DNA from 2 places in the Lactobacillus sp. C449L genome. Region 2 is predicted to be linked to the other one. Evidence: predicted binding sites of a transcription regulator. Region 2 holds the regulator's gene; the other holds the start of a gene.
The links. The regulator LexA, encoded in region 2, represses DNA repair genes until DNA is damaged. The targets are predictions, from matches to a motif close to CNAACANNTGTTNG.

Region 1: the regulator LexA is predicted to act here: its motif matches at 6,888-6,901, upstream of recA (recombinase RecA).

What each region holds. Positions count from the first base shown of each region.
Region 1 is NZ_JBWXGA010000001.1:541,221-558,126, reverse strand. It holds gene AC2JF9_RS02630 (AI-2E family transporter) at 1-671, shown strand, start outside; gene AC2JF9_RS02625 (tRNA (cytidine(34)-2'-O)-methyltransferase) at 723-1,280, shown strand; gene AC2JF9_RS02620 (DUF1149 family protein) at 1,284-1,676, shown strand; gene AC2JF9_RS02615 (DNA translocase FtsK) at 1,696-4,131, shown strand; gene ymfI (elongation factor P 5-aminopentanone reductase) at 4,305-5,033, shown strand; gene AC2JF9_RS02605 (helix-turn-helix domain-containing protein) at 5,101-6,156, shown strand; gene pgsA (CDP-diacylglycerol--glycerol-3-phosphate 3-phosphatidyltransferase) at 6,187-6,747, shown strand; gene recA (recombinase RecA) at 6,986-8,098, shown strand; gene rny (ribonuclease Y) at 8,229-9,860, shown strand; gene AC2JF9_RS02585 (AraC family transcriptional regulator) at 10,004-10,999, shown strand; gene AC2JF9_RS02580 (FAD-dependent oxidoreductase) at 11,029-12,840, shown strand; gene AC2JF9_RS02575 (FAD-dependent oxidoreductase) at 12,855-14,651, shown strand; gene AC2JF9_RS02570 (glycosyltransferase family 4 protein) at 14,822-15,979, shown strand; gene AC2JF9_RS02565 (YigZ family protein) at 15,993-16,655, opposite strand; gene AC2JF9_RS02560 (helicase-related protein) at 16,701-16,906, shown strand, end outside.
Region 2 is NZ_JBWXGA010000001.1:96,327-113,232, reverse strand. It holds gene AC2JF9_RS00605 (FAD-binding oxidoreductase) at 1-80, opposite strand, end outside; gene AC2JF9_RS00600 (ABC transporter ATP-binding protein) at 212-2,002, opposite strand; gene AC2JF9_RS00595 (ABC transporter ATP-binding protein) at 1,995-3,758, opposite strand; gene AC2JF9_RS00590 (YneF family protein) at 3,823-4,041, opposite strand; gene AC2JF9_RS00585 (DUF896 domain-containing protein) at 4,111-4,359, opposite strand; gene lexA (transcriptional repressor LexA) at 4,502-5,125, shown strand; gene AC2JF9_RS00575 (nucleoside phosphorylase) at 5,401-6,168, opposite strand; gene rplS (50S ribosomal protein L19) at 6,267-6,614, opposite strand; gene trmD (tRNA (guanosine(37)-N1)-methyltransferase TrmD) at 6,726-7,451, opposite strand; gene rimM (ribosome maturation factor RimM) at 7,441-7,956, opposite strand; gene rpsP (30S ribosomal protein S16) at 8,030-8,302, opposite strand; gene ffh (signal recognition particle protein) at 8,388-9,815, opposite strand; gene ylxM (YlxM family DNA-binding protein) at 9,819-10,160, opposite strand; gene AC2JF9_RS00540 (APC family permease) at 10,500-11,933, shown strand; gene AC2JF9_RS00535 (C69 family dipeptidase) at 12,005-13,429, opposite strand; gene ftsY (signal recognition particle-docking protein FtsY) at 13,451-14,653, opposite strand; gene smc (chromosome segregation protein SMC) at 14,656-16,906, opposite strand, start outside.

The sequences.
Region 1 (16,906 bases), 440 kb from region 2:
CTGCTATTAGCATTGTAACTGTGATTTTTATGACATTGTTAACAGCACCATTTATTTTGTTTTTCATGCTTAAAGATGGTCATAATTTGCGACCATATCTTACACAATTTGCTCCCAGAAAATGGCAAGATGGCTTTGGTCAACTTTTGTATGATATCAACTCTGCACTATCTTCTTACATTCGTGGTCAACTGACCGTTGCTTTTTGGGTAGGAATTATGTTTGCGATTGGCTATAGTGTAATCGGGTTACCTTATGGTATCGCACTGGCAGTTCTAAGTGCTTTCTTAAATTTGATTCCGTATTTTGGTACCTTTATTGCTTTTATTCCGGCAATCGTGGTTGGAATCATGATTTCAGTGCCAATGGTAATCAAAGTTTTGATTGTGTTCATGCTTGAGCAAACAATTGAGTCTCGAATCATCAGCCCACTCGTTATGGGTAATAAGATGGAGATGCACCCAGTAACAACAATTTTACTCTTAATTGGATCTAGTTCGGTTTGGGGGCTTTGGGGAGTTATCTTTGGGATTCCTATTTATGCTATATTAAAAATCATCACAATGCGTGTTTATAATTACTACCGTAAAGTTTCAAAGGTTTTTGATGAAGATGAAGCTGCCGCTTTAGCTAAAGAGGATACTGATAAAAACAAAGAAGTGACAGATTAAGAAAAAAGTGTGGTCACAAAACCACGCTTTTTACATTAAGGAGAAAGTAAATTGACCAATCATGTCGTTTTATACGAACCATTAATGCCAGCTAATACTGGTAATATCGCCCGGACTTGTGCTGGCACTGACACAGTTTTAGATTTAATTGAACCACTTGGTTTTCAAATTGATAACAAAAAGATGAAGCGAGCTGGTCTTGACTATTGGGACAAAGTGAATGTTCGTCGGCATGATGACCTTGAGGCTTTTCTTAATAGCTTGACGTCTAAAGACGAAATGTACTTAATTTCTAAATTTTCGACTAAAAATTATGCCGAGATTGATTATACCGATCCAAACAAAAACTATTATTTTGTTTTTGGTAAAGAAACCACTGGTCTACCGGAAACGTTTATGCGAAAATATTATGAACGTAATTTACGAATCCCAATGTCGGATAATATTCGCTGCTATAATCTTGCAAATTCAGTGGCAATTGTACTGCTTGAGGCACTACGTCAACAAGGCTTCCCTCATTTGGAAACAGCGCATCATTATGAAAATGATAAGCTTAAGGATAATTACGACCGACCGCAGCGCTACGAACGAAATTTAAAAGGAGAATAAAAATTGGACTTTAATAAAGAGACACCAGTAATTGTTAAGAACTTTCATTATGACATTAATGAAGAACTTGAAACTAAGGATAATGTCAACTTCGGCTTGAAAAAGGTTGAAAAGCAAAATGAAGATGGTTCAACTGACCCAGGAGCAGAGGGAAACTTTTTTGATGTGACCGTCGTTTTTGAGGTTGCTCCTGCTCCGGGTGAATTTACGGTTAGTGGAATGATTAGCCAAGTCGTGCAAATTAAAGACTATTTTGGTGAAGGTGACGACTTATCAAAAGCAGATTATAAATTGTTAAGCCGTCCGTTAGTTGAATATATTGAAACTTTGACTTATGAAGTTACCCAGATTACGCTGGAAGAACCAGTTAATTTGAACTTCCAAGCCAACTTTTAGTTTTTGATTAGGTGCAGTTATGCCTAAGAAAAAGAAAACAGCTAAAGCGCGTAAGAAAGCGCAGAATACAGGATTAACTTGGGCAATTATTGGTCTTATCCAAATTATTATTGTGGGCTTAGCAGCTTCAAGGTTTGGAATTTTAGGTAAACAAATTGCTAATGTTTTTCGTCTGTTTTTTGGCGACTCATATTTACTGATTGTAGGCCTGTGTGCAATTTTTGGTTTAATAATGCTGATCTATAATAAACCAATGCATTTTAAATTTAAGCGTAGCTGTGGATTACTGCTAGCCATATTGGGCTTTTTACTAATTCAAAGCAGCATCTATTTTGAACGTGAACTGGTTAATAATGCTTTTATGAATGCATTTTGGCATGAAATGTCAGCGGAATTTAGTAGAGCAGCGATTACTAAGTCAATTGGCGGTGGTGTGATTGGTGCACTATGCTATCAAGCTTTTTACCCACTACTTGGGCATATTGGTTTACGGGTATTTGCTGTTTTGTTCATTCCTATTGGCATTTTAATGTTCTTTGATGTTAAATTTGCTGATGTAATCAGAAGATTTCAGTCGTTTAGCCAGCTTTTTATCAATAAAAATAAAGAAGCTGGTTCAAAGTTGAAAAACAAATATAGCTCAATTCGGGAAGAACATGCACAAAAAGAAGCAGTAAATAACGACTTAATTGACCAGCACTCTGCTGAATCTTCAGTTTTTCCTAATGTTGATGATTTTGCAGTTAAAGACGAAAATGAGGAAACTGATCAGCCTACAGAAGTAAATCAAACTGATTTTCCAGAGGCTGAATTTGAATATAGCGAACCAGAAAATGATACTTCTACAGTGCAGTTTTCAAGTCATGATGAACCAAAAATTGATAAAGTTGATGCTGGACACTTTAACGATGAGTTGCCTAAGTCTCATTCTTTTTCGGATGAAGATCGGAAAATGGAATTGGAACTGGGCTCAGTAGATCATGGAGAATTCAAGCAAGATCAGAAAGTTAATCCAGAATACAAAAAACCGCCATTAACATTACTTGATCCGATTAAAAATACCGATCAAAGCACTGACAAAGCCTTAGTTAGAAAAAACACGCAAATCTTGCAGTCAACATTTAAGAGCTTTGGTGTTAATGTCATTATTAAAAAAGCAATTTTAGGGCCAACAATTACTCGTTACGAAGTTCAGCCTGCTGTTGGGGTTAAAGTTAGTCGAATTGTTAATTTAGCTGATGATCTTGCGTTGGCTCTTGCTGCTAAAGATATCAGAATTGAAGCGCCGATTCCCGGGAAGCCTTTTATAGGTATCGAAGTTCCCAATCGTTCGAATACTGTAGTTACCTTTAAAGACGTGATGCAAAATCAAGATGCCAAGGCAAAAAAGGATCCAATGGAAGTTCCGCTTGGAAAAGATGTTAGTGGTAAGATTATTTCGGCTAACCTAGCTAAAATGCCGCATCTTTTAATTGCTGGTTCAACTGGATCTGGTAAGTCAGTTGCTATTAACACCATTTTAACTAGCATTTTGATGAAAGCTAATCCTGATCAAGTTAAACTGATTTTAATTGATCCTAAAATGGTTGAATTATCAGTTTATAATGGTGTTCCGCACTTGTTAATTCCAGTAGTAACTGATGCCAAGCTTGCTGCTAACGCATTGAGTAAAGCAGTTAAGGAGATGGAGCGTCGCTACAAGCTCTTTGCTGCAAGTGGTGCCCGCAATATGGCAGAGTACAACGAAAAAGTTCGCATTAATAATCAGGATAAAACTAAACCGGTCATGAAACAGCTGCCTTATATTTTGGTGGTGGTTGATGAATTAAGTGATTTGATGATGGTTGGTGGTCATGACGTTGAAGGAGCAATTGTTCGGTTAGGACAAATGGCTCGTGCTGCCGGAATTCATATGATTTTGGCAACGCAAAGGCCGAGCGTTGATGTTATTACCGGATTAATTAAGGCCAATGTTCCTTCAAGAATTTCATTTGCGGTTTCTAGTGGCATAGATTCGCGGACAATTTTAGATCAAATCGGAGCAGAGAAGCTGCTTGGCCGTGGAGATATGCTTTATATGCCAGTGGGTGCTTCTAAACCTGACCGGATTCAAGGTGCTTATATTGCTTCGCACGAAGTTGAAAAAGTTATCTCATGGGTTCGTGAACAACAAAAGCCAGAGTATGATGAGGGTATGATTCCGCAAAAAAGTGAAGAAACTACTGACAGTGCTGATGATGAACCAGAAGATGAATTTTACGACCAAGCCGTTGACCTAGTTCGGCGCCAGCAAGCTGCTAGTGTTTCTATGTTGCAAAGAAGGTTCCGAATTGGTTATAATCGAGCGGCTCGAATTGTAGATGAAATGGAGGCCAAAGGAGTTGTTGGTCCTTCTGAAGGCTCGAAGCCACGACAAGTGCTTTTACCGCCGCTAAAGAATGATGAGCATAGTTAAAATATTTAAGAAAGTTTAGCATGTCAAGTTTTTATTCTATATTGCTGTTAAAAAATGGTAAAATTAAACCGAAATCTGAACTCATTTAGATATGACCACTAATGAAGAGTATGCGATAATTTTATGATTTTTGAAATATCCGTTAGTAGAGTAAGTAAAAGAGGAAAATCATAATGCAGCGAGCGATTATATTTGGCGCTACCGGTGGAATAGGGCAAGCAATTTGCTCTGATTTAGCCCAAGCTGGCTGGTCTTTATATATTCATTGCAGTCAAAATTGGCAAAAAGCTTGTGATCTGGGAAAACGGTTAAGTCTGGAATATCCTCAGCAAGACTTTATTCCAATTAAGATGAATTTTTTGGCGGAAAATGACGCTTTGGTGAACTTTGTCAATAACTTGCTGCCAGTTAACGCTGCTGTTTTTGCTCAGGGAATTACAGATTATCACTTCGTTAATGGGCAAGCGTTAAGTAAAATTGATGAAATAGTGCAGGTAAATCTCACTACGCCGGTTAAGCTAACCGGTCTGCTTGAATCGTTGCTGATTAAAAATGATTTTAGTCGAGTTGTTTTTTTGGGATCCGTGTACGGAAACCAAGGTAGTGCAATGGAAGCTGTTTATAGCGCAACCAAGGCAGGATTAACTCGTTTTTGTCAAAGTTATGCGCGCGAAGTAGCGTCAGCTAACTTAACTGCCAATGTGATTGCTCCGGGCGCTGTTGATACGGCAATGAATGCAGCTGTGGGAACCGAAGCGATGACTGAAGTTAAAAATGAAATTCCACTGGGACGCTTAGCTACCGGCAATGATGTTTCTTATTGGGTTAAGATGTTACTTGATCCGCGTTCAAGCTATTTAACTGGCCAAACAATCTATGTGAGTGGTGGATGGCTAATATAAATGGTAAAAGTAATTAGTAGTATATGTTATACTCATTGTAGAAAATTATTAATTAAAAGAGGTTACTATGGCAGATATCGGAGACAAATTACGCAGTGCCAGAGAGGCAAAGGGACTTTCAATTGAGGATATTGAAAAAGCAACCAAAATTCAAGGTAGATATCTGACGGCAATTGAGCAAGATGATTTTGATAAGCTACCAGGTGATTTTTATGTGCGTGCTTTTATCAGGCAATATGCCCAGATTGTTGGTTTAGACGGAAAACAGCTTCTTAGCGAATATCACAGTGAAATTCCTCAGTCTGAACCAGATGAATATGTTGAAGATTCTATTGATAATAAGAGTGAAGAGATTCATAAGACAACTAATAGTAAGAAAAAACTATGGCGTGATTATCTTCCTCGCATCATCATTGGGGTTGGAACTGTCGTTGTAGTATTAGTTTGCTACGTAGTTTATGCACATTTTTCGTCCAATAATCAAGCTGATAATTCTGCCAATGATGTAGCTGTTTCATCCGATGATACCAGTAAACCGAAAAAGAAGAAGATTAAGAAAAAATCTGTTAAAATTAAAGAGTTGGCCACGGGACAATATCAAATTACTGGTTTAAAGGATAATCGTAATTTTGTAGTACGTGCTGGTGATCAGGCTACTAATGTTTCTATTACAATTAATGGAACTAGCAGAACTGATTTGAGTTTGGTTGCTGGACAAAAGCACACGATGTATATTCCTGAAAACACGCAGTCAATTGTGGTTACCTTTAGTAATGCACTAGGAACTTCTATTTCTGTAGGTGGCAAAAAGGTGCCATATAATGCGCAAGCAGCATACACTACAATGACGTTCTACATCGGCAAACGCCATACAAATAGTCAGACAACCAATAATAACACTGGTCAAACCGACAACTCAAATTCTGGTCAAACTTCTACTAATCAACAGAATCAAGGTCAACAGCAAAATAATGGTACGACTGATAATTCTCAACAAAATGGTCAGAATAATCAAAACGGCCAAAATAATACTGGTCAAGGTAATACCGGAACCAACGAAACAAATAATAATGGACACACTGGACAAACTAACAACTCTACCGGTAATAATAGTGGTAGATAAGTGGTTACCAAGTAGGAGGAAAAATTTAGTATGAATTTACCTAATAAGTTAACGGTTTTTAGAATCATTTTGATTCCAGTATTTATGTTGATTGTGATTTTTGGTGGCGATGCAAATGTTAAAGTTGCCGGTACAACTGTTTACTGGAGATTAGTGATTGCAGCAATTGTGTTTGCTATTGCGGCAGCTACTGATTGGTTTGATGGTCACATTGCCCGCTCCCGTAATTTGGTAACTAACTTTGGTAAGTTTGCCGATCCGTTAGCAGATAAGATGCTGACTATGACTGCGTTTATTATGCTTATTTCCTTGAAACTAGCTCCGGCTTGGGTTGTGGCTATCATTGTTTGCCGCGAATTAGCTGTTACTGGTTTACGCTTAATTCTTGCTGAAAACAAGGGTCAGGTTATGGCTGCTGAAATGCCAGGCAAAATTAAAACAACTTGCCAGATGTTATCAATTATTTTCTTGTTAATTGGTGACTTCTACCATATTGGAACCATCTTGCTTTACCTCGCTTTACTCTTTACTATTTACTCTGGTTGGGATTATTTCCATAGTTCATGGGATGTCTTTAAAGGTTCAATGTAATAGCTATTAAAAAATTTAATCCTCTAAGCTAGAATAATCTGGTTTAGAGTTTTTTAATGTTGAAGAAAAATAAATTAATTTGGCTGTTTTAAAGAAACAAGAACATTTTGCGTACTTAATTAATGCAAACCAGAAATTTTAAAACATTTGTTCGTATATTCCTTGCAAATATATACTAAATCAAAGTATAATTAGTGAGTATTAAATTGAGGACTATCTGCTAGAGGAGGAAAAATTCTTGGCCAAAGATGAAAAACAAGCTGCATTGGAAAATGCACTAAAAAAAATCGAAAAGAATTTTGGTAAAGGTGCCGTTATGCGCATGGGTGATAAAGCAAATACCAAGATTTCGACGGTTCCATCCGGTTCGCTTGCACTTGATGCAGCTCTTGGAGTTGGCGGTTATCCGCGAGGTCGAATTGTAGAAATCTATGGTCCCGAATCATCAGGTAAAACGACAGTTGCTCTTCATGCAGTAGCTGAAGTACAAAAACGTGGAGGCACTGCCGCTTATATCGATGCGGAAAATGCAATGGATCCAGCATATGCAGAAGCACTAGGGGTTGATGTTGACTCACTTATTTTGTCACAACCCAATACTGGTGAAGAAGGATTGCAAATTGCTGATACACTGATTACTAGTGGAGCAATCGATATTTTAATTGTCGACTCTGTTGCTGCATTGGTACCTCAGGCTGAAATTGATGGCGAAATGGGTGACAGCCATGTTGGTTTACAAGCTCGTTTGATGAGTCAGGCTTTACGTAAGCTTTCAGGTAATATCAACAAAACAAAAACTATTGCAATTTTTATTAATCAAATTCGTGAAAAAGTTGGAATTATGTTTGGCAATCCAGAAACCACTCCTGGTGGAAGAGCGCTAAAATTCTATTCAACCATTCGTTTGGAAATTAGAAGAGCGGAAAAGATTAAGCAAACTGGTGGAGAAATTACAGGTAACCGCGTTAAAATTAAGGTTGTTAAAAATAAAGTTGCCCCGCCATTTAAAGTTGCTGAGGTTGATATGATGTATGGTAAGGGTATTTCGCAGAGTGGCGAATTACTTGATATGGCAGCTGAAAAGGACATTATTGCCAAAGCTGGCTCGTGGTATTCTTACCATGATGAGCGTATCGGACAAGGCCGGGAGAATGCCAAACAATATTTAGAAGATCACCCCGATGTTTATGACGAAGTTCAGCATCTAGTTCGACAAGCATATGGAATTGATGAAGAGTCAATTGCTGATCGTGAAGACCCGGAAAAAGTGAAAGCTAAAAAGGCTACGGCAACAAAGAATACGGAAAAGGAGGCTTCTGATCAAAAAGAAGCCGATAACAAAAGTAGTTAATGTTGAAGAGATTAACCTTGATCTGTAATTCAGATCAAGGTTTTTTCTTGTCGTTTGACATAATTCCAGAAGATTATTATTATTAATAATGTGTTAATAATCTAGAAAAATAAAAAAGGCGATAGTAATCATGACAAATACAATTTTGATTCCCGTTGCGATTGCTATTATTTCAATTTTACTGGGCACAGTCGTTGGTTACGCGGTTCGCAAGAACATTTGGGAGAAGAATGCCCGAAATGCACAAAGCGATGCTGACCATATTTTAACCGAAGCAAAAGCACAAGTAGATGCTGCAAAAGCTGAAGTCAATGCTCAAAAACAGGCAGCAGATGCTTTAAAACAAAGTGCACAAAATACCAAAAAAGAAAAAATTCTTGAAGCTCAAGAAAAAATTCAAGAATATCGACAAAAGGCTGAAGACGACTTAAACGTTAAACGCGACATAATTGCACGTGATAATAATCGTTTGCAACAACGTGAAGATACTCTTGATCATAAAAGTTCTTTGTTGGCGGAAAGAGAAAACGGACTTACTGAAAAAGAAGATCAATTAAAAAAGCAGGAATCTGAACTAAATGAAAAGCTGCAAGAAGCCGATCAACTAGTTGAAAAGAATCAGCAGAAACTCTATGAGATAGCTAATTTGAACAAAGACCAAGCTAAAAAACTGGTCCTTGATCAATTAACCGATGAACTAGTCAAAGAACGCGCGGAAATGATTAAAAATAGTAATGAAGAAATTCAAACTAAAGCTGATCATTATGCTCGCAAGATTATTATTGACGCAATTCAAAGCAGTTCGGCTGATACTGTCGCTGAGACAACTGTTTCAGTGGTTGACCTACCAAATGAAGAAATGAAGGGCCGTATTATTGGCCGTGAAGGCCGTAATATTCGTTCTTTTGAAGCTCTTACTGGAGTTGATTTGATAATTGACGATACTCCTAAAGTAGTTACGCTCAGTGGCTTTGATGCCATTAGACGTGAAATTGCCAAACGGGCAATGGAGCGCTTAGTTAAAGACGGCAGAATTCATCCGGCTCGAATTGAAGAGATGGTTGATAAAGCGCGTAAAGAAGTCAACGACGACATTTATGAAGCTGGGGAAAGTGCCTTAATGGAACTTGGAATCCATAAGATGAATCCAGAGTTAGTTAAGATTCTTGGTCGATTAAAATATCGGACTTCGTATGGTCAGAATGTTCTTGGCCATTCAATTGAGGTTGCTAAACTGGCTGGTACAATGGCAGCTGAGTTAGGTTTAAATGAAAAATTAGCGGTTCGCGCGGGATTATTACACGATATAGGAAAAGCCATCGATCATGATATTGAGGGGTCACACGTTGAAATTGGTGTAGAATTAACCAGAAAATATCATGAACCCGATGTAGTTATTAACGCAATTGCGGCACACCATGGAGATGTTCCGAAGTTATCGTTTATTGCTGAACTAGTTGTTGCAGCCGATACGATTTCATCAGCTCGTCCTGGTGCAAGAAGTGAGAGTTTAGAAAATTATATTAGACGATTGACTGAACTTGAACAAATTGCAAATAAATATGATGGAGTTAAACAAGCTTATGCCATTCAAGCAGGACGTGAAGTTCGCGTAATGGTAGAACCAGAAAAGATTTCGGATGATCGGATTACCGTTTTGGCTCGAGATATCCGTAATCAAATTGAAAAAGAACTTGATTACCCTGGAAATATTAAAATTACAGTAATTCGCGAGAAACGGGTAGTAACTGTTGCAAAATAAATAAAAAGTTGAATCTGAAAGATTCAGCTTTTTTTGTTTTGTGCTATTTATTTTGTGGCGTAAATGAACATAAAATATCGTAATTAAATATATTTTAGTAAAATGAAAGGGTATACAATACGAATTAGTTAGGGGGAGCCGAAATGAAATTAAGGGTATCTCGGGAATTAAAGAGCTTTTTGCATGATTTAGGCTATCCGTTTGATTCCATTTCAGGTTTGCTCAATTCCAGTGTTATGGACAAATACCTTAATTCAAAGTGGATTAAAAATTCTCGTACATTTGAAATACTGGATAAAGAAGCAACCAACGAACAACTTTTAGCATGTAGTGATGTCAGCAATTTTTATCAGTTTGTTCCTCCTTACTTTGCTGCACTATCTAGTAAGAATGGAATGCAGGCAATTTCAAGATTGGCATCATATGAACAACTAATTGGTCCAATTGAAATGGGTACATTTAAAGAGGGTGAAAATCTAAGAATTCACATTAGCTATCTTGATCAATACCGTAAAGGTTCTCGTTTTAGCTTGTTAGTTGATCAGATTTCGCTAATTAGCTTACTTAGAACGGGTACCAACAAAACAATCATACCGCTCTCAATTGGTAGTAGATTTAATTATGGGCCCGAAATTACAAAATACTTGGGAATTGAGCCGCAAAAAAGCCAAGATAATTATTTAGTTTTTGGCAAACAAGATTTACTTCGCCCCTTTTCTACTCAAAACGATGTTATCTGGAGTTTTATGGAACCAGGGCTCAAAAAATACATTAGGGAGCTGAATATTGATCCGCCTTTTTCAGCGGTAGTCCAAAACACTTTGTTTAAACTGATTGCTGGTGGCAATTTTCAGTTAAAAAATGTAGCCGATGAATTAGGAATTTCTTCTCGAACTGTTCAAAGGTGGTTAAGAAAAGAGCATACCAGTTTTAACGAGCAACTTCAAACTGTTCAAAAAGTTCTGGCATTGAATTTATTACAAGATATGACTCTTACCACTGCAGAGGTTAGTTTTTTAGTCGGTTTTAGTAATGTAACTTCTTTTTATAAGTCATTTAAAAAATGGACAGGAAAGACAGTTTTAAAATACCGTCATCAAATGATTTTGACAAAAAATAGTATTAACTCAACCATATAAATAATGCTCAAAATGAAAGGAGCAAAAAAATGATTTTAAAAAATGATGCATCATGGAATGCAACTTATGACGTAGTGGTAGTTGGTTTTGGTGGAGCTGGTGCAACTGCTGCTCGCTTTGCCGCAGATAACGGAGCAAAGGTTCTATTAGTCGATAGTGCACCCGAAGGACATGAAGGTGGCAATACGCGCTACTGTGGACAAATAGTTCAGGCAGGCTATGACTTTGATAAACTTAAAAAATATTATCAGCAAATGACTGCTCCGCTAGATTTAGATGAAAAAGTTCTTGACACTTTTGTTAAAGGAATGGTTGATTTACCAGATTACTTTGAAAAGTACTTAGGAGGAAAAGCATTCAGCGTTCGAAATAATCCAGGAAATAAGAATGTAGCCCTTTTAGCATATATGATTGCCGAATATCCAGAATTTGAAGGTGCTGAAACAAATGATGATTTGCTTATTCATGATCATATTTTTGATGCTGCCTTATGGAAAAAATTGCGCCAAAATGTACTGGATCGCAGTGACAAAATTGATGTTTTATATTCCACTCCAGCTAAGCACTTAATCCAAGATGATGATAAGACAATTGTTGGAGTTCAAATTGAAAATAATCATAAGGTATTTAATGTTAGAGCAAAAAACGGAGTCATTTTAACTCTAGGTGGTTTTGAAAATAACGAAGAAATGATTCAAGACTATCTCGGTGAAACAAAGCTCTTGCCGTATGGAACTTTATATAATAACGGCGATGGCATTAAGATGGCAATTGAAGTGGGTGCTGATCTGTGGCACATGAATAATTATGAACCAGGTGGTCCGGTTAATATTGCCGCACCAAAAGGTCAGCGTGCTCATAGTACTATGGCTTGGAAATCACTATTTACTGGTTCTCTTATTACAGTAGGGGATGATGGTACGCGTTATATCGCTGAAGATGATCCAACTCGTCACGGGCATCGATATAATCATGGTATTTGGAGAATTCCATTGGCGCAAGTTCATCCACATATGATTTTTGATCAAAAGAAATATGATGAATTTATGGCCGAAAACCACGATAATTTCCAAAAAGAAACAATGCAAAAAGTCGTAAAATCTGACACAGTTGAAGATCTAGCAAAAGAAATTGATGTTGATTCAGCAGTTTTGCAAAAAACTCTTGAAACATATAACTTCTTTGTTGATCAAGGCATTGATTATCAATGTGGTAGAAAGCCAGAATCAATGGTTAAAATTTCACTTGCTGGCCCGTTATACTCGCTGGCCCAACAACACACTATGCTTAACACGCAGGGTGGACCTAGGCGTAATGAAAAAGCTGAAGTTCTGGATACTGATCATAAGGTATTGCCACATTTATATGCCGCAGGTGAACTCGGTCACATTGGTGCAAATCAATATAACGGTGGTGGTGATATTGCTGATTGTCTCATTTTCGGGAAAATTGCGGGTGAAAACGCAGCTAAAAGTAAAAACGAAGATGTAAATACCGGTGCTAGTGTGAGTGCTAGTCAAATAAGTACTGACTTTCCGCGTTCAGACCTCGAAGAAAAAGAATATCCAACAGGTCATAACCAATATATCGGAAGATCAAATAATGGTATGGGTAATGAAATCGTTGTTCGTGTAACAGTTGATAATCATCAAAAGCTAAGTGAAATCGAAGTTCTAAAAGAGAGTGAATCACCTGACTATGGTGGAAAAGCGATTAAACAGCTCCAAGAAAAAATGCTTCAAGAAAAATCAGCGGATGTAGACGTCGTGTCAGGTGCTTCTGCTACTAGTCGAGCATTTAAAGAAGCTGTAAGTTCTGCAATTAAAAAAGCTCAAAATTAAAGGAGGCAAATTTTATGGCTAATCTAAAGGACGGAACATACCAAGGCACAGGCTCCGGTAATCGCGGTGAGGTTAAGGTTTCGGTTACCGTTAAAGATAATGTTATTAAAGATGTCAAGATTGACTACCAAGATGAAACTGAAGGTATTAGTACAGCTGCGCTTGAAAAAGCACCCAAGCTGATTATTGAAAATCAATCATATAATATCGATGCTGTCACAGGTGCGACAATTAGTTTTCAAGCAGTTGAGAAAGCCGTTAAAAATGCTCTTCTTAAAGCTGGTGATGCCCGCGGCTTCGATAAAAAAGTTGATTTGAGAACAGTTGCTAAAAATGATGAAATAAAAGATTTTCGGTATATGGATCCGTCTAAGGTCAAATTTGAAGATGAAGCTGATGTTTTGGTAATTGGCTCAGGTGCTGCTGGCTTGTCAGCTGCAATTTCGGCTCGCCAAGAAGGAGTATCAGTGCTTTGTCTAGAGTATACTTCTAGTTACATGTTATCGGACATGACCTTATCCGGAGGCTACTACAATGCCGGAGGCGGCACTAGTTTACAAAAAACACAAGGAATTAAAGACACAAAAGAAAACTGGAATAATTATTTGAAAGCAGTTGGTCAAGGATATGAAGACGCCGATATGCGTGAAGAAATCGTTGAACATGGAGCAGAAGACTATGAGTGGCTAGCAAACGATGTAGGTGTTAATTTCCAAGAAGTTCAGCAAATCGGCAATGAAGAAGCAATGAAAGAATATGCCGTGCCAGCTGCTCGTTCACACTTAACAGTTGAAAAAAGTGGTTACGGATTATCCCAACCTTTGTTTAATAAAGCAAAAAAACTAGGAACTAAATTCATTTTCAATATCACTGCAGAGAATCTGATTACTGATAAAAATAATGACGTAATCGGTGTCCATACCAACAAAGGAAATTTTAAAGGTCAAAGTGTAATTATCGCTACTGCGGGATTTTCACGCAATAAAGAAATGCTAAAAAGTTTCGCACCTGATTTTGCGGTTGGCGAATCATATGGCTCAATTAGACAAATGGGCGATGGCATTACAATGGGCGCGCAAATTGGAGCGAAACTAAAGGATATGTGGATGCCAATCGCAAATTCAATTGGCACGCAGTCCGGTGATAATGTTTGTATCGGACCCTTGTGTGCGGCATGGACCAAACCATATATATGGGTTGGAACTGATGCTAAAAGACATTTTAGAGAAGATATGTACTTTGAATTTGCTTCAAAGAAGATTGCTGCCTTAAATGGTGGCTATGTTTGGCTTCTTTTCGACGAAGGAATGGCCAATGAAATGCCAACTGAATTTTCGGCTCCCGCAGCATCTCCTCATCTAAAGCGCGAAGTAGAAGATGGATATTTTAAAAAAGCCGATACAATTGAAGAATTAGCTCGACAGACTAACTTAGACCCAACCATACTTAAAGAAACAATATCTCGCTGGAATACAGATGTTAAAAAAGGCAAAGACACCGAATTTGGGCGTAAAAAAGACCTAACTGCTTTTAAAGCACCATATTATGCTGCCAAACTAGCACCGTCTACTCCCGATATGGCTGGTGGATTAAGTATTAATAGAAAAGCTGAAGTTTTAGATAATCAAAATCAACCAATTACTAACTTATATGCCGCCGGTAGTACGACTGGTGGCTGGCGCGGTATGACCTATCCAGGATGCGGTATGGGAATTACTAATGCAGTTGTTTTTGGTAGAATTGCTGGCGTAAGTGCTGCTCAAAATTCGCTTGCCACTAATGATACTAGCTCAGGTGCTTCGCAGCAATAAGCTTAAGCTATAAAAAATTGGATTTGAAAAAGTCCAATTTTTTATTTAGTAATGATGACTATCATTTGTCAGAGTTTTTTACATTAGCTTAAAGCAGCGCAAGGAGTGATTTGTACATTTTTAAACAAGTCGGTATAATTAAAGCAATTAATTGATGAAAGTAGCCGACTATGTTTAAGATTATTGTTGAATTATTCTTCTTAGTGATTATTCAAGCCTCAATTACCCCGTTTATTCGGAGACTGGCCTTTGTTTTGGGCGCAGTTGATGTTCCTAATAAACGTCGAGTTAATAAAAAGCCAATGCCAACTTTGGGTGGACTGGGCATTTTTGTGACATTTAATATTGGTGTTTTTATCCTTTTACGAGAACAATTTCCCACACATGAAGCGTTTAGTATTTTATTGGGCTCAAGTGTAATTGTTTTAACGGGAATAATTGATGACATCATGGAGCTTAAGCCTCGTCAAAAAATGTTTGGTATTTTTATCGGCGCGTTAATTATTTATTTTTTAGCGGGAATCAAAATGAATGTGCTTAATCTGCCATTTGTTAATAAGCAAATTGACCTAGGTTGGTGGAGCTTACCTATCACTATCTTTTGGATTCTTGCCTTGACTAATGCCGTTGATTTAATTGACGGATTAGATGGATTAGCCACTGGCGTATCAATGATTTCCTTAACTACAATGGGAGTTGTTGGTTATTTTTTCTTACATACTGGTCAGCTTTATATTCCAATTGGCTGTTTTATGTTGGCAGCTTGCCTACTAGGTTTTTTGCCTTATAACTTTCACCCTGCAAAAATGTTTTTAGGTGACACAGGGGCGCTTTACATCGGCTTTATGATTGCTGTATTTTCGCTCAAAGGCTTAAAGAATGTGACTTTCATCTCAATGCTTGTGCCCGTAACAATTTTGGGAGTGCCAATTGCTGATACGATTTATGCGATGATTCGGCGTAAACTTAATAATCAACCAGTTTCACAAGCCGATAAGCATCACTTGCATCATCAGTTAATGAAAATGGGTTTGACACATCGCCAGACAGTATTAGCAATTTATGCGTTATCACTAATTTTTTCATTTATTGCCTTGCTGTTCCTACTTTCTCCAACTTGGGGCATGTGGTTACTGATTGCCGGTTTATTAGTAGCAGTTGAACTTTTTGTGGAATCAATTGGTCTATTAGGCGAAAAATATAAACCACTGTTGCAAATAATACAGAAGATAATTAATTCGCGTAGTCGCAAAGATCCAAATGTAGAGGTTTGGCATTTAGGCCAAGAAAAACCAGAACAACTAAAAAACAAAAATAAAAAGGACTAATTTCAGTCCTTTTTTATTTTTCACGATAGTTATGGTCAGTAACTAAAATTTCGTTATACCGCTTTTGGCCAGTAGAGATTGTTATTTTTTCATTTAAAAGATTAGTCAATTTTTTCTCGAAAACCGTTTGTTCATTTTCATCAACAAAAACCCGAAAAACTATATCAATTCCATATTCAATTTTTTTAACAAAAATTTCGGCTTGGCTTAAAAAATGATTCACTTCGTCTAAGCGTTTATAATCCACATGAAAAATCAGCTCTTGTTGCAAGACACATTTAACCACGCCAATAGCTTCTACACCTTTTGTTACACTGTTGGAATAGGCGCGAATCAACCCTCCGGCACCAAGTTTAGTTCCGCCAAAGTACCTAGTTACAATAGCAGTAACATTCTTTATGCTCATCAATTGCAGAGCCTTTAATTCAGGAACGCCGGCTGTTCCTGCCGGTTCACCATTGTCGCTAGCTTTGACATGTTCGTCATTTAAACCGATTGTATATGCAAAAGTATTATGAGTAGCATCACGGTATTTTTTGGTAGTTTCTATAATTGCTTTTTCCGCTTCTTGGACGGTATTAGTTCGCACTAGAGTAGTTATAAAACGGCTTTTTTTGATGATAAGTTCATTATTGCCATTTGCTTTAATGGTTAAAAATTTTTTTGCTTCTGCCAAAAAGTTTTCCTCGTTTTTACGTAATTAAAATTGGAGGACAAAGAAATGAAAAGTACATCGTTTCTCGTCGGTCGCCAGTGGCTTAGTAGTCAAGAGGATTTTAACACAATTAAGAACGTAACTAAAATCAAGGCGATTGAAAATAATCACTGCAATCGATGTGGCAGTTTGATTTCTGCCAAACTGCCAAATGGAAAAAAATACTGTCGCGGATGTATTGAGATTGGAAGAATTGTAGAAGGGGATTATTT
Region 2 (16,906 bases):
TCAGTTACAAAACGTTCTGGATCCGAAATGAACTTACTTAGATTAGTACGATCAGTTTGATTTACTTTATGATATTCCATAATACTTCACTTCTCATTTCTAAAATATATACTTTTCTATATAAACTAATATTAATGTACTCTTTTATGTAAACGCTGTCAATATGCGCTGTAAAAGAAAAGCTCGAGACTAATTGGACTCGAGCTTTTTGCTACTTTTGATTATTTTGTAAAGTATATAAATTGTAATAATAGCCTTTTTGAGCCAATAGCTCTTCGTGATTTCCCCGCTCAACAATTTTACCATCATCAAGCACAATAATCTGATTAGCATCAACAATTGTTGAAAGTCGATGCGCAATTGCTAAAGTGGTTCGTCCCTTACGCAGGCTCTTTAGTCCTTGTTGAATCAATGTTTCAGTTTCAGTATCTACGTTAGCAGTTGCTTCATCCAATACCAAAACCTTTGGATCGGTAACAAGTGTGCGAGCAAACGAAATCAACTGTCGCTGACCTTGACTGAATTCACTACCGCCTTCACCAACTTTAGCCTGATACTTACCCGGCAAATTCTCGATAAAACTGTCAGCCTGAACAGCTTTTGCCGCATCTTTTATTTGCTCATCAGTAATATCTTGGTTATACAAACGAATATTTGAATTCACGTCGCCGTAAAACATGAATGGTTCTTGAAGAACCAGACCTAATTTTTGGCGTAATTCTTCTTTGGGGTATTTCTTGATATCAACGTCGTCGATTAAAACTTCACCCTGATAAAATTCGTAAAAGCGCATCATGACATTAATAATTGAACTCTTGCCGGAACCGGTATGACCCACTATACCAAGAGTTTCTCCCGGATTAACTGTAAACGAAATATCATGTAGAATTTCGTTTTTACCATCATAAGAAAAGCTAACATGTTTAAATTCAATTTTTCCTTTAGTGATTTTTAAGCCCGCTTGCGCATTTTGCTGAGGTTCAAAATCAGTATTATCTAATATACGAAAAATTCTCTTACCAGCAACAATTCCATCTTGGAAAAAAGTCATTTGGTCCATCATAGTGGCAATGGGATTAAAAAACTGTGATATATACTGCGAAAAGGCGTAAACCACCCCTGCCGGTACAAATGTTTCTCGCAATGGAAAGCCAAAATACATTAGTGTTAACGAAAGCGCCAAAGAGTAGAGCAAGCTAGTCAAAGGTGATAGCAAAAGCGAATTTAGATTAATCATACTAAAACGCGTTTTCATTAAAGAAGAGTTTTCATCTTTAAAATTGCCGATCATTCGATTTTCTTGTTTAAACTGTTGAATAAGCGATACGCCTTCAATTGACTCATTTAAATTGGTATTGATACGGCTTAAGCGTTCACGGTAATTACGATATAGTTTTGAGCTACGGCGAGAATATTGCCAAATAATCAGCAATAATATAGGCAGAAAAGCTAATACAATCAATCCGGCTAAAAAGTTTGTGCTAAACATCGCTACCATGGCCGAAATAATTGAGAAAAAGGACATAACGACACTAGCTAAAACTGTCAAAAAATTGCTTAGTGTCATAGTGTCGTTTGTCACGCGGGACACGATTGAACCCGCAGGAGTCTGATCAAAATAACGCATTCCCAGTTTATGAAGCTGTTTATATAAAGCTGATCTAAGTCCCTCCAAAGATTTTTCTGAACCTAAAGCAAAGAAATACTCGTAAGTAAACTGTAAAGCACCTTTAATTAATGAACCAAAGGCATATAAAAAACCAGCAAACAGAATTACCTGAGTAGTCACATCAACTTTTACCAAATAGTTATCTAAGAAAAACTGCAATCCGTAAGGCAAAAGCATGTTTATCACACTAACTAGAAATGCCCCAACGACTGCAATAATCATTTCGTTTTTAAAACGAAGAACAAAGCGCATCAAACGCTTGAATATGCTTATTTGTTCTTTAACTGGTATTTCTTTAGACCAAACTGATTCATAATTACTTTGGTCATCCATGCTTTTCACCTACCTTATCTTCTAATTCTTGTCTTTGCCACATGTCTGCATACCAGCCATTTTCAGCTAATAATTGATCATGTGTACCACGCTCAACAATTTTTCCATCTTTTAAGACTAAAATTAGGTCCGCTCCCATTACTGAAGTTAAACGATGTGTTGCAATCAGTGTTGTCTTACCCGCACGTTCTTGGCGTAATGATTTTAGAATCGCCATTTCAGTTTTTGCATCAACAGCCGAGAGAGCATCATCAAGAATTAAAATTTGACTCTGTTTTAGCAGAGCTCGAGCAATTGACATCCGCTGTTTTTGCCCACCTGAAAGCGAAACGCCGTTTTCTCCTACAAGGGTGTTGTATCCGCCTGGCATTTGTAAAATATCATTATGTAAGTCACTCTTTTTAGCAGCTGAAACAATGGCGCTTTCGTCAGATTCAGCATTTGAAAAAGCAATATTTTGCTGGATACTGGTTGAAAACAAATAGTTATTCTGTGGCACATACGAAATTTGGCGTAGCAAAAGATTCAATGGAATTTCACGAATATCGTGCCCATTTAATGTTATCTTTCCGTCGTACTTGTCAAATTCGCGTAGTAGTAACTGAATAATGGTCGTTTTACCGGCACCAACCTTACCCACTAAGCCTAATGTTTGCCCTGTTTCTAAAGTAAAATTAATATTGTGTAACACTGAAATTTTTGGTTCATCAGGATAAGCAAATGATTTAATTTGATAATTTAAATCACCTTCAATATCTTTGGCATGCAAATTTTGATCAGCATTTTGGTCGGTAATTTCAGGTTTTTCTTCAAGTAATTTCTCAACACGATCATAGCTTGCGCTGCCTCGTTCCAGGATATTAAACAAGTATCCAATTGCAAACATTGGCCAAACCATGTTTCCAATATAAGCAATAAATGAAACCAATTGACCGATTGTTAAAACTTTATGACTAACTAATAGGCCACCGTAAATAATGGTGATTGTATATGTCAACCCTATCAGCAAGGTGCCTAGCGGATCAAACAATGAATCCCATTTAAAAACTCGTTTGTTAATTTTGATTGTGTCATCAATCATACCGTCAAAAGCAGCAGTATCTTCTTTACCTTGTCCAAAAGTTTTGAGTACTTTGATACCGGAAACTGATTCCTGGGTCTTATTGTTCAATCGAGAAAATGCTGCTTGCGATTCATCAAAAGCTACATATAACTGATCGCCAAGTTTCCAGGCTCCCCAAGCTAAAAATGGCAGCGGGATTAATGCCACTATAGTCAAGCGCCAATCAACAAAAATAACCATCGCAAACATAGTTGATACACTCATTAAGAGCGAATCGACTAAAGTTAAAACTCCTTCACCAGCAACTTCTTGGATAGCTGAAACATCATTTGTTGCATGGGCCATTAAATCACCAGTTCGATGGCGCTGATAAAAGGTTCGATCCATTTCCATAAAATGGCTGAAAAGTTTCGAACGCATTTGGAATTCAAGTTCGGCAGCCCCACCCCATATTTGTCTACGCCAAAAATAGCGGAATCCATATAGTAGTATGGCCGAAAAGATAATCGCTAAAATTAACATTCCGTATTCTTGCCAAGAAATATGTCCGCGTTCCAGTTGATCAGCCATTAAACCTAAAATTCGGGGTGGAACTAAGTTAATTATTGAAGTCAGAGCTAAGAAAGTTACACCAATTAAATAGCGTTTTTTCTCTTTTTTAAAAAACCATCCCAGTTTAAAAAATATGCCCATTGTTCACCTGTCTTTCCAAAATAAAAGGCGGAGAAAAACCCCGTCTTTTTTCAATCTAGCAAGATTAATTATTCTGATGTTTCATCATGTTCATCACTTGGTTAACCTTCTTGGCCGAAGGTTTTTGTCCCATTTGTGACATCATGGCAACAATCATATCCTCACTGATTGGTGGATTATCTTTAAAGTACTTCTTCATGTAAGATCTTGCACCATAAAAACCGCCTACCAAGCCGATTAATAGTGCCGCAACAATTAATACAATCGCTAATGCTAAATTCATAAAACATTCACCTCAATTTGTCCAATAGATATATCTTACCTAAAATTTAATTAGATTAAAAGGGATAAATCAGTCTTTTCTTAAACCTTTTTTACGCTGAGCTTTTTTAGCCTTCTCAGACGTTACTTCATTGCCATTCTTGTCGATAATAACCAGATTTTCAACATCTTGTTTAAAACCGGCACGGAAGTTCTTAATGAACTTCTTATGGAGTTCTTCACGTTCTTTTTCTTCTTCAGCGGTCAAACCTTCAGCTTCCTTTTTATGATATAGTTCATTAATCCGGTTGATCATCTTTTTTTCATTATCTTCAGTCATTTTTGCACCTCTTATTCTAAAAAGTCTACCCTATTTTTGATCAGAAAAAAAGTTTATTATACTTAGAACGCTTGTTTGTATTTGCTTCAAACTTCTGCTAGAATGAACTTATACGATGATTGATTATTTTTTGGAGAAACAAATGACTAGTAAACAAAACTCGAAGCAATTACAAATTTTGCATTACATATATGATACAGTTGAAAAACGCGGATTTCCGCCAACTGTTCGCGAGATCTGTCAAGGCGTTGAACTTTCTTCCACTTCAACCGTTCACGGTCACCTCTCGCGACTAGAAAGAAAAGGTCTCATTGTCAAAGACGCAACTAAGCCCCGCGCGTTAGAAATAACGGAAGAAGGTAAAAAAGCAATCGGCATTAAACCAGCTGAAATACCGGTGGTTGGAGTTGTAACCGCTGGACAGCCAATCTTAGCCGTTGAAGACATCGAAGATTACTTTCCTCTACCACCCGATTTAGCTAACGATGCTGGTGACCTTTTCATGTTACGTGTTCGCGGGGAGAGTATGATTAATGCTGGCATTTTGAATGGCGACAATGTTATTGTTCGTAAACAAACAACAGCAACTAATGGCGAGATTGTTGTTGCAATGACAGATGAAAACGAAGCTACTGTCAAGCGTTTCTACAAAGAGAAGGACCATTTTCGTTTACAACCCGAAAACGACACCATGGCTCCAATTATTCTTACTAGAGTATATATCGTCGGTAAAGTCGTTGGTCTTTATCGAAATAATATAATTTAATCACTGTAACAATGTATTTTAGTCATTTAGATGAAACCAGAAACTACTTAACCTATAGGTTGAGTAGTTTTTAGAACCTAAATTACTAAAGTAAAAACTTAAGGTTGATTATAGAAAAATTATTTTTCCACATTCATTAGCAAAAAGCAATTCACAATCTTATTAATAAGTTTCTATAATACAATCGTTTAAACTAAAGCAATTCCATTCAAACATTGTGAATCAATCTACTGTTCCACTTGCGTTTCACAAGGCTGTTTTTCACAAAGTAAAAATTATAATTTGTCAATTACTGTTGCTGCCAAGTTTAACGCCATTTCATGTGCATCTCTACCCCAGTCACGTTCTCGATGATTCTCTAAATCATTAAGCGAATCAGCAGTAAACAGAATTTGTGCAAAATCTGCTTGCCGAAATTGTGCACACGCAGCCATTGCGGCACATTCCATTTCAACGCAAGCAGCACCAAGTTCCTTAAACTGCTTGACCTTCTTGGCTGTTTCCCTGAAAAAACCATCGGTCGTCCAAGTCATGACTACCTTAACTTTAAAGTTATTTTGCTCCATTAGCTTTTCGGCTTTAGTCAAAAACTCTGAGCTAAGGTCCACAAAATTACCAGGTGCCATGTAATGAAACGACGTGCCTTCATCTCGAATAGCTTTAGTCGGAACTAGAAAATAGTTTTCTGGCAAATCATCAAGTGTCCCTGTTGATCCGATTGCCAGAATCTGCTTGACACCATAGCTAATGAGCCAGTCTAATAATTCAACCGCAGCTGGAGCACCAAGCATTGCCTGACATAAAGTGATTTTCCCTTTTGGCAATTCCACCTCATAAATTAATATCTTTTTTCCAAAGCAATCAAAGTGTCCCATGACTTGGTGCGGGTGTTGGGCTAAAAAGCCATCAATTGCTTCTTGTGTTAAAAAGGCAAAGAGCAATTTTTCATGAAAGTGATAATGCGTTTCATTTCTTTCGTGATTCGGTTCTAAAACCGCATGCGGAGTAGAATCAAAATCTAATAAAAATGGTTTACTCATCAAATTACCTCCAAATTAAGATATTGACTAAAATGCTATCATAAAAAATGCAAAAAAAGAACCATCCTTCATAAGAAAGATGGTTCTTTTTTAACAGTGAATTAACGACGCTTCTCGGCAATTCTTGCAGATTTACCGTGACGGTCACGTAAGTAATAAAGCTTAGCACGACGAACACGACCGTGACGTAATACTTCAACTTTAGCTACACGAGGGTCGTTAACTGGGAAGGTACGTTCAACACCAACACCAGAAGCAATCTTACGAACAGTGTATGTAGCAGCAATGCCTGCACCCTTACGCTTGATTACGACACCTTCAAACATCTGAATACGTTCATGACTACCTTCAACAACACGTACGTGAACACGAACTGTGTCACCGGCACGAAAGTCAGGAATATCATCACGTAATTGTTCTTTAGTCAATTCTTGAATTAATGGATCCATAATTTTTCTCCTTCTACGGCATTCATCAACGTCAAATGCGCCAGCGGAACACCCATAACTAGTAGTGCATAAAATGCACCTCAATCATATTAGCAAATTAAACCACTTAAATCAAGCAAGGTCTTCTTCTTGTTTGATTTCTTCCAACAATTTTTTGTCATCACTGTTTAGATGATATTCTTTTAGCATATCCGGCCGATGTATAAAAGTTGAGCGCAATGCTTCCTTATGTCGCCACTCATCAATTTTTTGGTGGTTGCCAGAAGTCAAAACTTCGGGAACTTTCATTCCTTCAAAATCATCGGGACGGGTATATTGCGGATATTCAAGCAATCCATGTGCAAAGCTCTCTTCAATTGGTGAAGCAGAATTACCAAGAATACCTGGAATTAAGCGAATTGTTGCATCAATCATGCTCATCGTTGGCAGTTCTCCACCTGTTAAAACGTAGTCGCCAATTGATACGATTTCGTCAGCTAGATCATAAATTCTTTGGTCAAAGCCTTCATAGTGACCACAAATAAAAGTTAAGTTTTCTTCTTCTGCCCAGTTTAGCGCCATTTTCTGGTTAAAAGTTTGACCTTGTGGAGCAGTAATGATAACTTTCCCTTTATTTTGCAAAGAATCTAATGCCCTTTTTATCGGCATGATTTGTAGTACCATTCCTGCACCGCCGCCATACGGAGTATCGTCAACATGATGATGAACATCATTAGTAAAATCGCGGAAATTAACTAAGTTGAGGTTCCATTTGCCATCTTCAAGACCGCGTCCCAGCATTGAAGTGGTCAACGGTGTAAACATATCGGGGAAAAGGGTTAAAACATTAATTTTCATCGCGTAAGCCCTCCATCAACTCAACATAAACCTTCTTTGCAGTTAAATCTACTTTTTTTACAACATCGTCAATATAAGGAATTAAATACTCGTTACCAGATGCTTCAGTAATTTCCCATACGTCATTAGCTCCAGGACTTTCAATTCCTGTGATGTTACCAAGGTTTTCACCAGTAATATTATCTAGAACAGTGCACCCAATAATATCGCGATAATAGTAAAAACCTTCTGGCAGTACATGTTGATCATCTTCGCTGATTACTAATGTTTTGTTCTTTAACTTTTCAGCTTCGTTAACATTATCAATTTCTGAAAATTGTACTAACCAAAACTGCTTGAACGGTCGACTAGATTTTACCGTCAAAGTACTGTCCTTATCATCCTTTAAAGTTAACTTGTTTCCTGGTGCAAACCGTTTTTCAGGAAAATCAGTGATTAGTGCTACCTTGACTTCTCCATTTAAACCGTGAGTGGTCAGTATCCGCGCAACATCATAAAATTGCATCTTTTCTCCTAAATTCAAACAAGAAAAAAGTTTGAAGCAAATTACTCCAAACTCTTAAAAGCTAACCAATCAATTATTTGCTATGTTTTGATTCGTGCAGTTTCTTCATCAATCCAGCACCTGAAAGCAATGAGCGAACAGTGTCTGAAGGTTGAGCACCTTTTTGTAGCCATTCAAAAATCTTATCTTCGTCAAGCTTTAATTCCTTCGGCTCTGAAACTGGATTGTAGTAGCCAACTTCTTCAATAAAACGACCATCACGAGGCATTCTTGAATCTGCTACAACTATTCTGTAGAAAGGTTTTCTTTTAGCACCCATACGGCGCATACGAATTTTTACTGACATAAATTAAAATCCTCCTAAAACTTACGAATAATAATATAGCACTTTTTAAAAGAGGTGTAAAGTGTTTTTACTTAACAGTCATTTTTTAAGAATGGTAACGTTTCACTTTCATCCGCTTTTTCTTATTTTTCTTGAAGTTTTTGCCCATGCGCCGCATTGCAATTCGTCCCATTGGAGAATCCATCCCCGGCAAGTTTTCCATTCCTTTTAAGTTGCCATTAGTAATTTTACTCATCATGTCACGTGCTTGCTTAAATTGCTTAATCATACGGTTGACTTCAACAACTGGACGACCTGAACCATTGGCAATTCTCCGTCGACGGCTTGGATTAAGCAACTCAGGATTTTCCCGTTCAGCTTCAGTCATTGAGGAAATAATTGCCTTAACATACACTATTTGTTTTTTATCAAAATTAGCATTCTTAAGTTGCGGATTATTTGCCATTCCGGGAATCATCTTCATAACTTGATCAAGCGGACCCATTTTTTCGACTTGTTCAAGTTGATCAACAAAGTCGTTGAAATCAAAGGTATTTTCCTTCATCTTTTCAGCAACTTCTTCAGCCTTTTTAGCATCATAATCTTGTTGAGCCTTTTCAATTAAGGTCAGCATGTCACCCATACCTAGGATTCTTGAAGCCATTCGATCTGGATGGAACTGTTCAAGGTCAGTTAATTTTTCGCCTTGACCAGTATAAATAATCGGCTTACCTGTGACAGCTCTGATTGAAAGTGCAGCACCACCACGAGTATCACCATCTAACTTGGTTAAGATGACACCAGTAATATCTAAACGGCTATCAAAGCCTTTAGCAACATCAGTTGCTGCTTGACCGGTCATCGCATCAACTACAAGTAAAATGTTATCTGGCTGAGATACTTCTTTTACACGTTCAAGCTCATCCATCAATGCTTCATCGATTTCTAAACGACCCGCAGTATCGATAATGACATAATCATTTTTGTTTTCATCTGCTTGTTGCAGACCATTTTTCACAATATTAGCAACGTCTTTTTCAGTGTGTTCACTATATACTGGAACATTTAACTGCGTGCCAATTTGTTCAAGTTGATCAATAGCAGCTGGACGATAGATATCGCCAGCAATTAGTAACGGACGTGCCTTTTCTTTTTCAATTAACCGCTTAGCTAACTTACCAACTGTAGTAGTTTTACCGGTACCTTGTAAGCCGACCATCATGATAATGGTTGGAATGTGCTTGGACTTATTAAGTGTAGTAGCACTTTCACCCATCATCTTGGTCAGTTCATCATTAACGATTTTAATGACCTGTTGACCAGGGTTTAAGCTTTCCTGAACCTCTTTACCTAAAGCTTCTTCCTTAATTTTCTTAATGAAGTCCTTAACTACTTTGAAATTAACATCTGCTTCTAAAAGAGCTAGCCTGATCTCGCGACTCGCAGTATTAATATCTTCTTCCGAAATTTTACCTTTGCCAGTTAAATTTCGCAGAGCCTTTTGAATTCTTTCGCTTAAATTCTCAAAAGCCATAAATCATTCTCCCCTCATTTTACTTAATAGTTGATTGATTTCCGTCAAAGCCTGATTAGGCTCATTTTGCTTTATTGCATTGGCAGCAACGACTAATTTTTGTTCAATTTCGTCGAAGTCATTTTGCATATGTAGCTTTTCTTCGTAATTTGTTAAAAGTTTGCGACAGCGTCGTAAATTGTCATAGACAGCTTGTCGAGAAACCTGATGGTTAAGCGCTATTTCACCTAAAGAGAGATCATTATAGTAGTAATCTTCAAAATATTCTTGCTGGCTCTTAGTTAGCAGTTTGCCATAATAGGCATATAAATCGCCTAAAATCTCATTTTTTTCAAGTTCATCCATTGCTCTCACCTTGAACCAGTATAGCAAAAATGGTGCTGATTGACGATGAAGAAAGTCAATATTTAATAAACTAGTTATAAACTTTCTTGCATTTTAACCAGATTGTTTGTATTATTACCCATGCTTTATTTACAAAAGATAATTGGTAAAGCAAGTGACAAAAAACTATTCATAGTACTTGATTCATAATTCAAGTACTTTCTAAATTAGTGTTATAAATTTCTTTTTAAATTTTTGATATTGAACCAAGCGCACAAAATTCACTTTTATTCTTGTGTGCTTTTTAGTGGTGGGCGACCACTATTTATATTCCATTATAAAAAAGAGGAGATTTTTAACTTGAACTTATGGAAAAAAATGAATCGAAAAGAAGATCCTAGTACTTATCGGAAAAAGGATGGTCATCTAATCCGCTCATTAAAGGTACGCGACTTTCTTGCTCTAGGAGTTGGAACAATTGTTTCAACTTCAATTTTCACTTTACCAGGTGAAGTTGCCGCAATGCACACTGGACCCGCAGTAGCAATATCTTGCGTTGTGGCCTCAGTTATTGCTGCTTTAGTAGCATTTGCTTATGCCGAAATGGCCGCAGCAATGCCATTTGCTGGCTCAGTTTACTCCTGGATTAACGTCATTTTTGGCGAGTTTTGGGGATGGCTTGCCGGTTGGGCTCTCTTAGCTGAATATCTGATTGGAATGGCATTTGTTGCTTCCGGATTGTCAGCCAACTTCCGAGCTTTAATTGCTCCCTTAGGTTGGAAATTCCCAAAAGAAATATCTTATCCTTTGGGAGTTAATGGTGGAATTATTGACCTAGTTGCTTTAAGCGCAATTTTGATTGCTTCTATCTTGGTTAGTTTCGGTGTTTCTAAAGCTTCCAAAGTTGAAAATGTGTTAGTAGTCTTTAAAGTAATTGCAATTGTTCTTTTTGTAATCGTTGGTCTAACCGTCATTAGAAAAGCGAATTTTATCCCGTTTATTCCTCAGTACCGTTTGACCGCAAATGGCCCATTTGGAGGCTGGCAAGGAATCTACGCCGGAGTATCAATGATTTACATTTCATTTTTAGGATTCGATACAATTGCTTCCAATTCTGCTGAAGCAGTTAATCCACAGAAGACAATGCCGAAGGGGATTATTGGTTCTTTGTTGATTGCAGTAATTTTATTTGTTGCTGTTAGTTTAGTACTCGTTGGTATGGTACCCTACCAGCAATATTTAAATTCTGCTGAACCTGTTGGTTACGCTTTACGACAAACTGGTCATGGTACTATTGCTATTATTGTTCAATCAATTGCTGTCTTAAGTATGTTTACTGCTTTAATTGGTCTTTGTATGGCCAGTTCACGCCTAGTATACTCGTTTGGACGCGACGGTATGCTGCCTAAAAAACTAGGTAAACTAAACAAAAGCCATCGGCCAGCAAATTCCCTTTGGACTGTGGCAAGTGTTGCAGTTTGCGTTTCTATCTTGGTTCCATTTTCTTTTCTGACCCAGCTTGTTTCAGCTGGAACTTTGATTGCATTTATGTTTGTTTCTATCGGTATCTATCGATTGCGTCCTCGCGAAGGACAAGATATAGCTGATCCAGCTTTTAAGATGCCTTTTTATCCAATCTTGCCGCTACTAGCATTTCTCGGATCTCTGGGTGTTTTTTGGGGATTAGATAGCCAAGCTAAAAAGTATATGTTATTTTGGACGATGCTAGGCATGCTAATTTACTATTTATATGGTGTTACGCATTCAAGTATCAATAACCGCAAAATGAGCTAGAACAAACTTAAATTAAGTAATTTCTCAAAAGCTACGAAAAAACGACTAGAAAATTCTAGTCGTTTTTATTTTTACAAATTAGCGTCCATACTAAAAGTCAGCTTGGACATGTTAATTGAATCAATCATCATCTGCGCCCAAAGTTTTTCAGACTGTTTCCGCGTATAAGCAACCGTTTCTTGGTTTGCCTTAGTCAAATAATCCGTTAATTCAGCACCGGTCTTTTCACCGGCTTTGTCAATAACATCATGAACACGACGTCGGAAATACTGATTCAGGTCTTTTAGATAGTCATTATCCAATTGAACGAATTGCGGGTAATGACTTTCAACTAATGCCGCCAGAGATTTATAATACCACCAAGCATCATTCATGTTATAGTCCATTGAAGTATTGTTATATGATGAATCAGTATCACTCATGTTAGCAAAGAACGGAACAAAAGGTGTAAAGGTCGGACCACCAATGCATAGCCACATTATGGCAGCCTTATCTTTAGAAACATCATTTCTAATTTGCAAAATGTGGGCATTCTGTGTTCGGTTTAAACCAATTGGACGATAGCGGTGCTTTTCTTCTTCCGTACCTTTACCAAACGGGTCATATGGAGTGTTTTGATAATGACTTCCTAAAACAAATTCAATGTCTTCACGCGTAATTTTTTTAGCTGCCCGACGAATAAATGGTAAATCACCATCAGTTGGATCTTGTTCAATTTCTGGATTGAAATACTTTTGACCATACCAAACTCGATTAGTGTTATAAAAACGATCTTGCTGAGTATATGTACCAAAAATATGACGGAAGTTCCACCCTTTGTAATCAACATTTAAATGGTGCTCAGTTACAAACTCTTGAATGCCCTCACTCCATAAAAAGTTGTCTGAATCATTGAAATCAACTTGCTCAATCGAAACTCGATTAGCTGCAACAGCATAAGCATCATCCGGAATACGTTGCGCTACCCAATGGTGACCAGTAACAATTTCCATATACCAGATTTCATCTTTATCACCGAATAAAACGGAATTGCCCGCTGGTGAACCATACTTAGCAATTAATTTACCCAAAAATTCAACACCATTTCTGGCAGAATGGATATAAGGCAGGACAACTGATTGCATACAGTCTTCATCAAGTCCATCTTTGACAAGTGGATCGTAAGCTAAAGCCCGTTCGTTACCATAAGTTGACTCAGTACACGACATTGCAACGTTTTCTTGGTTAATTCCACTTTCGTCGTAATAACCGCGATTTTTGTAATCAACATTGGGAACAGCAGGGACCGCTTGCGCATCCTCGGGCAAATCCATTTCAAATTTGTTGAGCCAAGACTTGATCTTACGGCCCTTTTCCCCCTTAACTTCAGGGTGAATAATGAACTTTTGCGGTGTGATAGGACGGAAAGTATCATCATTACGAGCAATCATAGTTGAGCCGTCAACTGATGCTTTCTTTCCTACCAAAATTGTAGTACATGCACTGTATTCTTTCATTCGATATCTCCTTTGATATATTTATACTAAATCGTGGAATAACCCAACCGCATAATCAGCTGCATTAAAGTCAGCTAAATCAGTGGCTTTTTCACCTAAACCGACTAGTTTTACTGGTAATTTCATTTCATTTCTAATTGCTAAAACTACTCCACCTTTAGATGAACCGTCAAGTTTGGTTAAAACTAAACCGGTCAATTTAGTGGTCTTATCAAAATCTTTAGCTTGTAAAAGAGCGTTTTGACCAGTTGAACCATCTAAAACTAGCAAAGTTTCGGTTGGCTCATTCGGAGCTTGTTTTTTAATCGTGCGCTCGATTTTTTCTAGCTCATTCATCAGATTCTTTTTGTTTTGTAATCGTCCAGCCGTATCCACAAGTAAGTAATCAACATTGTCCGCAATTGCCTTAGTTGTTGCATCATAAACAACTGAAGCCGGGTCAGCTTGTTCTTCACCTGTTACTACAGGCACATTAACGCGCTTTCCCCATTCACTTAATTGTTCAACTGCTCCTGCTCTAAAGGTGTCAGCCGCAGCAAGCAAAACCGATTTTCCTTCATCTTTAAGCCGTTTAGCTAATTTACCAATCGTGGTTGTTTTTCCTGCGCCGTTGACTCCAACAAAAAGATAAATATTGGTTTTACCATCTTCGTGATGCTTTAATTGCTCATTTTCGGCATCTCCATTTTGGTCATATAGTTCAACCAGCTTTTCGACAATTACTTTCTTTAAGTCATCACGAGATTTTGCATTTTGAAGTTTAGCCTCATCCCGCAACTGCGAGGTTAGCTGTTCTGCGGTTTCATAACCTACATCGGATTCAATTAACAATTCTTCTAAATCGTCAAAAAAATCATCATCAACTGTTCTGAACTGCGCAAAGAACTTATTTAAACGGGCACCAAAGCCTTGATTCGTTTTTTCTAACCCTTTTTCGTACAACTCAGTTTGACTTTCGGGTTCAGAATCAGCAACTTCATCTTTCTTTGATATATCTTCTTCCAGAGATGAATTTTCAACAGCGTCAATATCAGCGGATTCAGATTCAAATCCTTTATCGCTTTCTGATTCTTCATTTTGTTCAGAATCTTTTTGGCTAGAATCAGCGGATTCAGAATCTTCTTTTTTTGTAAGCTTTTCCTTTTCAGTGCTTTCTGCTGGTTGCTTAGACTTGTCCTCTTCTTCACCAAATAATGATTTTTTTATGTTATCAAATAGGCCCAAACTTAATTCACCTCATTCTTTAATTCTTTTAATGAAACCGATAATACTTGCGATACACCAGACTCTTGCATGACAACTCCATATAATTGGTCAGCTCTTTCCATCGTCCCGCGCCGGTGTGTAATCACAATAAATTGCGTATGCATATCATATTTTTCTAAAAACTGCGCAAAACGGGTTACGTTTGCATCATCAAGTGCTGCTTCAACTTCATCTAATACGCAAAACGGTACCGGTTTATATTTTAGCATTGCAAACAGTAAAGTTATAGCTGTCAATGCGCGTTCACCACCCGAAAGCAGACTTAATCGTTGCAATTTTTTACCAGGTGGTTGAGCAATAATCTCCACTCCAGTAGACAACATATCTTCTGGATCTGTTAAAACCAACTTAGCTTCACCGCCACCAAAGACCACCGGAAATAGTTCAGTAAAACTTGCTGCAACAGCATTAAAAGTTTTACTAAATCTAGAGCTAACTTCCTGGTCTAATTCTGCCATTGATTCACGCAGATTGTCACGACCTTTGATTAGATCATTTTGCTGATTATTTAAAAAATCATATCGTTTTTTGACGTTTTCATATTCCTCAATTGATTTAAGATTGACCGGTCCAATATCCTCAAGCGACATTCTATGTAACTTAACATTCTTTTGAAGCTGTTCACGCGTTTCATCATTATTTTCTACTTCTGCTTGTTCAAGTGCAGCCTCGAAAGTTAACGAGTAATCCTTACTTAATTGATCAAGACGCTGATCAATTTTGCTAGACAATTGAGCAATTTTGACGGAAAATCCCTCTTGTTCTCCTGCAGCATCTTTTCTTAAATCATAATTACGACTCGCCACTTGGTCAAGCTGATTGATTTTTGCATCAAATTGCCCCATTTGTGAGCTTAAATTGTTTAACTCGTTTTGTAGCTTTTCTTTTCTATCTGCTTGCGTTTTACTTTCAGCATCAAGCTGTTTTTTCTTTGCTTGATCTAATTCTCCACTTTGCTCAAGCGTATCAAGTTTTTCAGCAAGAGTACTTATTTGAGCTTGTTGTTGAGTTAATTGCCGATTTTTTTCAGCTTGCTGCTTAACAAGGTTTTCCAACTTATTAGTATAGACCGCAATTTGCGGATCAAGTTCAGATAATTTTTCTTGAACTTGTTGATTAAGCGTTGTGAAATTTTCTATCCGTTCTTGTAACTCTTTAATAGCAGTTTTTTGTTGATTAATTTTAGTTATAAAATCAGCTTTTTGTTTCTGAGCTTGCTTAATTTTTTCGTTCAATTCTAAAACTTGCTCATCACGTTCTTGTTTGCGAGCTTCAAAAAGCTGGTTAGCAGCTTTTAAGCGATTAACTTCTTTTTCTTGATTTTGAAAAGATAAAACTGCCTCCCCTAACTCACGGCTATACTCCTGTTCTTTTTCTTGTACACTAGCGATTTCTTTTGCTAAAGACTCACTTAAAGCCGACAGTTCAGTAAAAGTATCCTGATCAGCTGCCATTTGTTTTTTAAGTTTAGCAATTGTTTGTTTTAACTGATTAAGCTCAGAAACGGTTTGTAGCGGAGAGTTATTTTTCTGATTTCGCGCACCACCAGTCATTGAACCACCAGGCGAAATAACATCCCCATCCAAAGTAACAATGCGGTAACGAGCAATGCGGTGACGAATTTTCATCGCATGATCAATTGTATCAACAATAATCGTACTGCCTAGCAGATAATTAATTGCCGAACTGATATTTTGACCGGTTGCACTTTCAACCAGTTCACTGGCAATTCCTTGATATCCATCATAGGACTCGATTATTTTCACGGTTGAAGGAGGAATAACATTTTCACGTAGTCCGTCTAATGGCAAAAAGGTAGCACGACCAGCATGACTACTTTTAAGTTGATTAATTGCATCCCGCGCACTAGCTCGAGTAGACGTTACTATGTCCTGTACACCTCCACCAAGGGCAGTTGTCATTGCTGCTTCTAATTCTGCTGGAAATGAAATTAACTCACCAATTACTCCAATCACACCCGGATACGCACTCAGATTATTTAAAACATTTTTAACGCCATAATAATATCCTTCATGACGATTTCGTATATTTTCAAGCGCTTCGTAGCGAGCATTAACTTGACTAAATTTTTGACTATTATCATTAACAATTTGTCGTAAATTTGCTAAATCTGCCTGTTTTTTGGCATGTTCTTTTGTTAGTTCTTCTAGCTTTTTCTTTTTAGCTTGGTGCTTTTCTTTAAGGAGCTTA